Regions from separate parts of the Anaerobacillus sp. 63XJN7_5_ISO-PGPR-S23-430 genome, predicted to be linked through region 1. Evidence: riboswitches for the same ligand, from Rfam matches in the RefSeq annotation. Region 1 holds a riboswitch; each other region holds the start of a gene.
What was found. Region 1 has a riboswitch for cyclic di-GMP ahead of AC0VYJ_RS20540 (anti-repressor SinI family protein). Riboswitches for the same ligand answer to the same signal wherever they lie in the genome.
Positions count from the first base shown of each region.

Region 2: linked by a shared signal. The riboswitch ahead of AC0VYJ_RS02395 (amidase) and the one ahead of AC0VYJ_RS20540 (anti-repressor SinI family protein) in region 1 are both predicted to bind cyclic di-GMP.
Region 3: linked by a shared signal. The riboswitch ahead of AC0VYJ_RS11205 (anti-repressor SinI family protein) and the one ahead of AC0VYJ_RS20540 (anti-repressor SinI family protein) in region 1 are both predicted to bind cyclic di-GMP.
Region 4: linked by a shared signal. The riboswitch ahead of AC0VYJ_RS06130 (HD-GYP domain-containing protein) and the one ahead of AC0VYJ_RS20540 (anti-repressor SinI family protein) in region 1 are both predicted to bind cyclic di-GMP.

Region 1 is NZ_CM149686.1:3,999,313-4,001,511, reverse strand. It holds gene AC0VYJ_RS20555 (hypothetical protein) at 1-136, shown strand, start outside; gene AC0VYJ_RS20550 (DUF5658 family protein) at 165-302, shown strand; gene AC0VYJ_RS20545 (helix-turn-helix domain-containing protein) at 493-828, opposite strand; gene AC0VYJ_RS20540 (anti-repressor SinI family protein) at 942-1,061, opposite strand; cyclic di-GMP riboswitch class I at 1,084-1,184, opposite strand; gene AC0VYJ_RS20535 (hypothetical protein) at 1,398-1,691, shown strand; gene AC0VYJ_RS20530 (GntR family transcriptional regulator) at 1,845-2,199, shown strand, end outside.
Region 2 is NZ_CM149686.1:451,143-453,341, forward strand. It holds gene AC0VYJ_RS02390 (HelD family protein) at 1-505, shown strand, start outside; cyclic di-GMP riboswitch class I at 670-756, shown strand; gene AC0VYJ_RS02395 (amidase) at 799-1,701, shown strand; gene AC0VYJ_RS02400 (YwbE family protein) at 1,757-1,951, opposite strand; gene ytzI (YtzI protein) at 1,929-2,108, opposite strand.
Region 3 is NZ_CM149686.1:2,083,927-2,086,125, forward strand. It holds gene egtD (L-histidine N(alpha)-methyltransferase) at 1-86, shown strand, start outside; gene AC0VYJ_RS11195 (thioredoxin family protein) at 164-478, shown strand; gene AC0VYJ_RS11200 (hypothetical protein) at 511-741, opposite strand; cyclic di-GMP riboswitch class I at 967-1,055, shown strand; gene AC0VYJ_RS11205 (anti-repressor SinI family protein) at 1,081-1,218, shown strand; gene AC0VYJ_RS11210 (glycine--tRNA ligase) at 1,600-2,199, shown strand, end outside.
Region 4 is NZ_CM149686.1:1,125,210-1,127,408, reverse strand. It holds gene AC0VYJ_RS06135 (FAD-dependent oxidoreductase) at 1-864, opposite strand, end outside; cyclic di-GMP riboswitch class II at 1,000-1,083, shown strand; gene AC0VYJ_RS06130 (HD-GYP domain-containing protein) at 1,095-1,736, shown strand; gene sda (sporulation histidine kinase inhibitor Sda) at 1,795-1,962, shown strand; gene AC0VYJ_RS06120 (aldo/keto reductase) at 2,170-2,199, shown strand, end outside.

The DNA of each region.
Region 1 (2,199 bases):
TTTTATTCTAGAGAAAATCCACGGACTTGAAAATAAAGAACAAGACATCAAAGGAATAATCCGAGATGAACAGAAAATGTACGATGAACTTAGGGAGATTATACAAAACCAAAATATATCGTCTCATTATGAATAAAGGGAAAACGTAGGAGCAGTTTTTTGTTATTTATTTAGCATGGATTAACGCTCTTGATGGATTTATCACATATTGTGGAGTTCAAAATGGATGGATCGGAGAAGTGAATCCATTAATGCGAATGCTATTTCAAATGGATCCACTTGTTATCCTAATGTATAAATAGGTTTGTCTCTTTTTTTGATCGCCTTACTTTTAAAATTTCATCACTTTAAATCCGGTTTAATACGGATTTTATTAATCGTGGCTTCAACATTATATTCTTTCATATTGTGTATCCACGGCTATTAGGTATATATCCTGTTAACTAAATAGATAAGAGCCTACTGGAAGATGTCGGCTCTTAAAAAAACAATTTATTGATCAGATCCCTGTTTGGCACGCCACTTATTAAACTCCAGAAACTCCCTGAACTGGTCCTTACTTATACCAGACTCCATTGCTTCTTTAACGATCTTTTTCCATTCCGAGTCTAACTCACTCTGATGAATAGGATCATCTCCCTGAAGTAGTACCTCTACCGAAACATCAAGAACATTAGATATTTTATCTAGGAATTGGATAGAGGGATTTGATTGTATATTTCGTTCAATTGAACTCAGATATGACTTGGCCACATTCGCACGTTCCGCTAATTCTGAAAGAGATAACCCTTTGCGTAAACGATACTTCTTTACTTCTTCACCTATCACGTGTATCCCTCCGATGCTTCGACAAAATTCTTTGATTGTATGTAATTATACCAGTATGTTATTGTTCCGTAAATAGAACGAAAGCGGCGTCCGTTCCGCCGCTTTCGTTCAGGTTACATTCCCTCATTTTTGAGAAACGCTTTGATTTCAGAAATTTTGATGCCCAATTCCTTCGCTTCTTTCATTAATTTAATCCATTCCTCGTCCAGATTTTCTTCCGTATGTACGCCCATGTAACTCCTCCTTAAACTCTTTCCAGGTAGTTCAGCCATCATAGAAGCCTTCTATCAACAAGCTTCCTTAGATCTGTTTACTTTGCGCCCACTTTTTTTCAAAAATGGTTGCCCTTTTCTGGAGGATACTTTGTACGATCCATCATATATTTATGAAAATCCTACTATTATAATAGGCCATTAAACCTACGAAATGTGTTGTAATTTGTAAAAAATATCAAAAATATATGACTTTTTTTGTAAATAAATAGCTTTTTTTAAATTTGGTGTTAGGAAAATACATACATCCACTTGAGATGGTCAAAATAGGACTATTACAACGATGGAGGTTTTTCTATGAAAAAGTGGATGTTGTTACTGATGACGATGTTTCTTTCCCTGAGTATTGCGGCTTGTTCGAATGCAAATGAAGAAGAAGGACCGGTAGAAGATCCCGAAATGCAAGAAGATACACCAGAAGATGAAGAGAATGTTAACGAAGACGATGGAACGATTGATCAGGAAGACGATGATACAATGAATAAGGATGGTTCAGAAGAAGGCGATAAAGATGAAGATGGTAACATGGATGAAGGGGACATGGACGACACTGAAAAGCAACCGAATGATGAAACTGAAAACCAGCAATAGGGACCTTAACGGGTCTCTTTTTTTAATTCTCTTATAATGATGTTTCAAATTATATATAATGGTATTATATATAATTTGAAACATCATTTATAAACATTTTTTACTCGTTACAATGTAAAAGCTTTTAATACTATTTGAAAAGGGTTGGGAAAAATGGAAGAACGAAAACCAAGTAAACAATCGTTAGTCTCCTTAAAGGATAAAGTTAAAAAAAATTTAAGAGATGATATTATTTTAAACAATCTAAAGCCTGGAGATCGAATAGTGGAAACAGAAGTAGCAAAGAAGTTTGGAATAAGCCAGGTTCCTGTTCGAGAGGCCTTAAGAGGATTAGAAGAAGAAGGGCTTATTCGCACGGTTAAGTATAAAGGAGCTTTCGTTACTGAAATTGATAAGGTGGAAATGTACCATATATTTTCAATGAGAGCAGAAATTGAAACGAATGCATTAGAAATTATTTTACCTAATTTGAGAAAAAAAGATATAGGAGAACTTTATGACATTGTGG
Region 2 (2,199 bases), 750 kb from region 1:
ACTTGAACAAAGTTATCGATCGACTTTAGAAATTATTGAATTTGCGAATGAAGTGATAGCTCATGCGGATATACCGGTTCAACCGGCTGTGCCTGTTTTTCGAAGTGGAAAGAAAGTCGAAATAAGCAAAATAGATAAGAAGAGGCATGTTAGTAGCTTGTTAAAATCAGCTAAAGAAATGAAAGAGAGAGGTATGAATACAGTAGCGATTGTTGGTAGGAGCGAAGAGGAATGTCATGATTTGTATGACAATCTTAGTAGGTATGATGAGAAGTTGCATCTCATTACTGCGGATGATCGATCTTATGAAGGGGGACTATCAATTGTGCCAATCTATCTTACTAAAGGATTAGAATTCGATGGAGTTATATTGGCAAATGCTAACGAAGATAATTATAGTCCACATGCAACAGATGCGAAATTACTATATGTAGGATGTACAAGAGCATTGCATGAATTAAAACTCTTTTATATTGATACTCCTTCACAATTGCTACCAGTTTAATCAAACGTTTGTTTAAAGGTTACCTTTGTTATTTCATACCATGAAATGAGCGATTGTTAGTACATTCAAGTATTAGCACCATTGAGCATTTACTTCACACAATCTACAAAAAAAGCTAAACTCTTTATTATTTATTGCCGATAATAAAAGTAGTTGGAATATAAAACTGAAAAAGGCAAACCTGTTGAAAAGCAGGGACGCAAAGTTATGGGCCTGCCCGCATGAATGCGAATGGTTGCCAAACCGCCAGGCTCCTTTTTGAGCTCTGGGTTGAAAAAAAGGAGAGCGTACATGTGAAGAATGTATCGGTTGCTGTTGGAATTCTCTTTTTTATACTGGGCTTTTTTGTGCAGATAATGGTTTTGCCTGAGGGGAAAGCTGAGGCGATAGAAATGGACACTTCTCTTGCTACATGGATTTGGAACACAAGGGACATTGAAACGAAATCAAATGAGTTCCTTCAGTTTATGGAGGAGAAACAAGTAACCGATGCTTACTTGCAAATAAATCGTTCAGTAATGGCATCTTCTTATGAATCATTTATTGGAAATGCGACATCCAAAGGTATTCGTGTACATGCTCTAGATGGGGCACCAAATTGGGCTACAAGAAATGGTGCTACATATCAGGCGAACTTATTTAACTGGTTGGATTCCTATCAAGCTAATGCGACAGAGAATCAAAAGTTTAGTGGTGTTCATCTTGATATAGAACCTTATCTTCATTCTGGCTGGACGAATAGTTATCAAAAAACGATTGCTTTCTATCAAGACCGTTTATCAGATGGAAAAACTCGTGCGATGAGTCTTGGATTATCGTTTGGTGTCGACACTCCTTTTTGGTTTGACGAACAATCTTACAACAATCGGTATGGATCGGGCAATTTAGCTGAGTGGATTATTCAAACGGCGGATGTGACTACATTAATGGCTTACCGTGATCGTGCTGATGGTGCAAATGGAATTGTTGCTCTTATTAGCAATGAGATAGCTTTAGCTGAAAAATATGGCAAGAAAATCTCCGTTGGTGTAGAGACAGGGCAAACGTCAGAAGCTTCCTACATTTCATTCTTTGAAGAGGGAGAAGCAGTCATGATAAAGGAACTTCTCAAAGTAAAGACTGCATATGAGCATTCCTCTTCAGTACAAGGTTTTTCCATACATTACCTTGATAGTTGGATGGCGTTAAAACAATAATAAAGATGAACCCCCGGACTGAAAATCAGCCGGGGGTTATTTTTATGAATTCAGCTTACGATAAAATCGATTTGACGCGACCAACCTGTCCATCTTCTAGACGTACTTTGATACCATGCGGATGGGTGGGGGATTTAGTCAGGATATCTTTTACAACACCTCTTGTCGTTTTCCCTGAACGCTGATCTTGTTTCAAGACGATATCTACAGTTTTCCCTGGTTCTATATTACTTCTGTTCTGTCCGTTCATCAGTAACCTCTTTCTCTGTCGTTTCGTTATGCTGCTCCTCAGGCAACGGATCGACAGTATGTTTGACACTGTATCCTTTTGATACAGCCATTCCAAAAGCAGCGGCAATGAAAATCGTCATAATGACAACGACGATGACTGTTATCGTAATAACCATTCCCGAACTCCTTTCCGTGATGTCTGCTTTCACTTTACCATGATTATCGCGGTTATGATAGAACATGATCTGACGAGGGTTGTCATATAGC
Region 3 (2,199 bases), 1.9 Mb from region 1:
TAGCAGAGAATTCAGGTTTCACATCAATGAAAACATGGACTGATCAAGAACAGCTTTTCAGTTTGCACTATCTTAGTGTGAAATAACGTAATCTTTCTTACAGACATTCAATGATTATTTCGATATAATTGTTAATGAAGATATAGGTGAAGGAGAGATAATCATGAAGAAGATTGAAACAGCTGATTCTTATCAGTCATTCATTAACAATAATGACGTATCCATTCTAAAATATGAAGCTAACTGGTGCCCGGATTGCAAGCGCCTTGACTTTTTTATTGATGATATAATGAATGCTCATCATGAAAAACAATGGGCTCAAATCGATATTGAACAATTCCCTGAAATTACAGAGGAAAATGATGTTATGGGTATCCCGAGCCTTCTTGTCTATAAAGACGGCAAAAAGATTGGTCACTTGCATAGTGCGAATACCAAAAATCCAGATCAGGTGAAAGAATATTTAAGTCAATTCTAAACAAAAGAGAAGGTTGCGAAGGCAACCTTCTTTTATTTTGTTAGAACATATTCAATGGAGCCGTCGATTAATGAATGAACAAATGCAACTGTATATCCAATGCTAAGGTAAGTAGAAAGTGTCTCACTACAATGGGGATGTAATGGTTCTGTTGGGGCATGAAGACTTTTATACATGGTTTTTACGGTACTAGAGGTGGGTTCACAACGAAGTAGTACAACATGTTTGCCGCTCCAGGCGGTACTAATATGATTTCTCTGCATATCACTCTTCCTTTGTGAAAAATATATTCAGGGAATACAGTTAGGATATGAGTGAAATCCTAGGATGTTAGAAATAGAAATGAAAATTTAAAAATATTTTGAATTTTCATCAGATAACTGGTATATTAGTAGCATATAACGTCAAACTTCTCGATAATCGCATTTATTCACTAAAAAGTTGTGTGTTTTGTAAGTTTAAGGTCGGAATGTGTCATTTCTGAATTCTCCAGACAAGGGCAAACCATCCTAAAGGGTGGGACGCAAAGACACAGGTCTAATGTTGGTTCTCCAACGATGACGGCTGGTCCTCCTGGAAAACCCAAGAAGGAGGAGAAAAGAATGACCATGGCGAAACCTAAGCCTAAGAAGGTACTTGATCAAGAATGGGTTATTCTCATGAGGGCTGCCAGGGAACTTGGATTGAAGAAAGAAGAGGTACAGGCATTCTTAAGACAAGACAAAAACCGACATCTATGAATATACATAAATGAATGACGACCTTTAAGGTCGTTTTTTTGTGATAAGCTTTGATGAAAGCAAATACGGTGTGAAATGAATAATCCTTGACTTTAGGGCAATATTTTTTGTATCATATGTCATATCAATTGCATACATAAACCATACTAACTATGAAGGATAAATAGTAGTCAGAATAACCTTGACTTTAGCGATTCGGGGACGGTGGAAGCCCGAACGAGGTCTGATGAAACGGCAGTCTGGAGTTACGTTTCTCAAAGTGGATGCCTTATTTGCATCAACTAGGGTGGAACCGCGGGTGCATAAGCTCTCGTCCCTGGACATTTTTTGTCCATGGATTGGGAGCTTTTTATATTGATTGAGAAAAAAGGAGAGAATGACATGACAATTTCAATGGATCAGATCGTTTCAGTATCAAAGCACAGAGGATTTATTTTCCCTGGTTCTGATATTTACGGTGGACTAGCAAATACGTGGGATTATGGACCACTTGGTGTAGAACTTAAGAAAAATATTAAAGATGCATGGTGGAAGAAGTTTGTTCAAGAATCACCTTATAACAGTGGTCTAGATGCCGCCATTCTAATGAATCCAAAAACGTGGGAAGCTTCAGGTCATTTAGGTAATTTCAATGATCCTTTAATTGATTGCAAAAGCTGTAAAACACGTCATCGTGCAGATAAATTAATTGAGGACGCTCTTTCTACTGATGAAGAGGACATGATTGCAGACGGCCTTTCATTTGAAGAAATGGAGCGTTTGATGAAAGAAAATCATATTACTTGCCCTGAGTGTGGCAGTGAAGATTTCACAGAAATTCGTCAATTTGATCTTATGTTTAAAACCCATCAAGGTGTAACTAAATCGAGCACGAGTGAAATTTACCTTCGCCCAGAAACGGCGCAGGGAATCTTTGTAAACTTTAAAAATGTTCAACGCTCTATGCGTAAGAAAGTGCCTTTTGGTATTGCGCAAGTTGGA
Region 4 (2,199 bases), 1.4 Mb from region 1:
AATGTGTCCAGCATCTCCGGCAATAAAGGCACGTCCTTTTCTAAAGTGACTGCTAACGCGATGATGGACTTTGTACGTTTGGAACCAGTTCACATGCTGAATCGTTAAGCCTGTTCTCTGCTCGATCAGCGACTGGAAATCCTTGAACGCAACTGAGCTTTGATCGGTTAAATTGTGAGGAACTATTCCAATAATCCGCTCCATTCCCGTGCTTCTAACTGGCATGAACAGGTAAAAGGTGTCAGAATCTAAATACACATTTAAACTACTTTCAGATAACTGGCCAGTGTTCGCTTTAACATCCGCCACAAAAAAACGTTCCTCATACGTTCCACCTGGAAAATCAAAAGCAAGTTCTCTTCGAACGGTACTGTGTGCCCCATCACACCCGCATATATATGAAAACTCACTCCGCTCTTCCTTATTATCTTTTTTAATAACAGCTTGAACATGGTCCCCTTCATCCATAAATGAAACCAACTCTGTCTTCCATTCTACCTCAACGCCTTCGTCGGCTAATTTGTTAATTAGCAGCTGCTCGTGGTCATCTTGCGGATAGCTTAGGGCAAATGGGAAAGGACTTAATCCTTTTCCAAGATCGTGAAAATTGATGTTGGCTTTTGCTTTCATTCCTTCTCGAAATTGGATAGACTTCACTTTAATCCCCCGGTGGATGACTTCTTCTGCGAAGCCCATTTGGTTATAAAATTCTAGGGTTCTAGCGTGTACAATTAGCGCACGCGATGCTTCTCCGGGTCCCTCATTTTTCTCGATGATCCGAAATGAAACTCCATATTTCGCTAGGTGGAGTGCTAATACAAGACCCGTAGGACCTGCGCCAACAATTAGTACGTCAGAATTCATTTCCCAATCTCCTTTCATTGGCGTTCCAAATAAAAAAACTGAAAAATCAAAGAAAACAGTTAACAAATTCACCTTTTTATGGTATTTATTATATAAGTATATCCTTATGTCAAGATACCTCAGTAAGAGAACCACAAAAAAAGAGAATGCGATGAACTATCATTCTAGCCTGGGCACTTGAGTGATAGGGAGCAAGTAGTGCAACCGGCTCCTTAAAAAGGAGAATGAACATGGAAAAGTGTACATTGTACGGGCACGCTAATTTATTTTCATCACACACACTGCGAATGATGGAACTCCTAAGACGTCACGACCCTCATAGCTTTCTCCATTCAGTACAAACTACGAGCTACTTTATTGATTTCTGTTTGCATTACAATTTCCGATCACTGTTGAAACGGCGCTTTCTTGAGTCTGTTTTGCTACATGACATCGGTAAACTACTTGTCCCAACAGAAATTCTTCAAAAAAAGAGCCCACTAACCCTTTATGAGAAAGAGTATGTCGAGCGGCATCCAGAGTTTGGAATAGAGCTACTTAATGATTTTCCAGAGATTGATATTGAGCCGTCTCTTATACTAAATCATCATGAGAATAGCGATGGTACTGGCTATCCTTATCAATTACAATATGAGCAAATTCCTCGATTTGTTTCGATTCTTCGAGTCATCGATAGCTTCATTGCGATGACGTCTGATCGAGCTTATCGTCCAAAACGTTCTGACCAATCAGCCATTCATGAAATTAACGTTCATCGGAATAACTTCTATGAGCCATCCACTACCTCCTTGTTTATCTCTTATTTGGAAAAACGGCTAAAAGGGAAAAAGGTTCTGCTTCATTATTTTGATTATACCAAACGTCAAAATTAAGCAGCGCTATTCAATAACCGTTTAAACAAAACCAAATACAATAGGGAGGGCGAATAGATTGCGACTCTTATCAACTAAGGATTTACTAATTGCATTTTGTGATGCGTATACTCTTCAATTAGATGAAGCTTTTATTGAAATGTTAACGAGCGAAATCATCCGAAGAGGCATCAATCCTCCCCAAACACGTACGGAGTGTTACGAACAAATCGCCAATTTCACTTGATGAGACAGCCTCTCATGACGCTATATAAAAAAAGCTTATCTGGTCACAACTGGCCAATAAGCTTTTTTTGATGAATTCTAATTGATTTCATCTCCCTTCACAAATAAATTTACTGTTAATACGCTTACATATGTTTGCATTTTTTAGGAAGTGGTAGATTTAAAGTGAGATAAAAAAGTTAATTATTATTGAAAGGAATGATCTTTGTTGAAGGAATCAATCCCAGAACTAACGTTG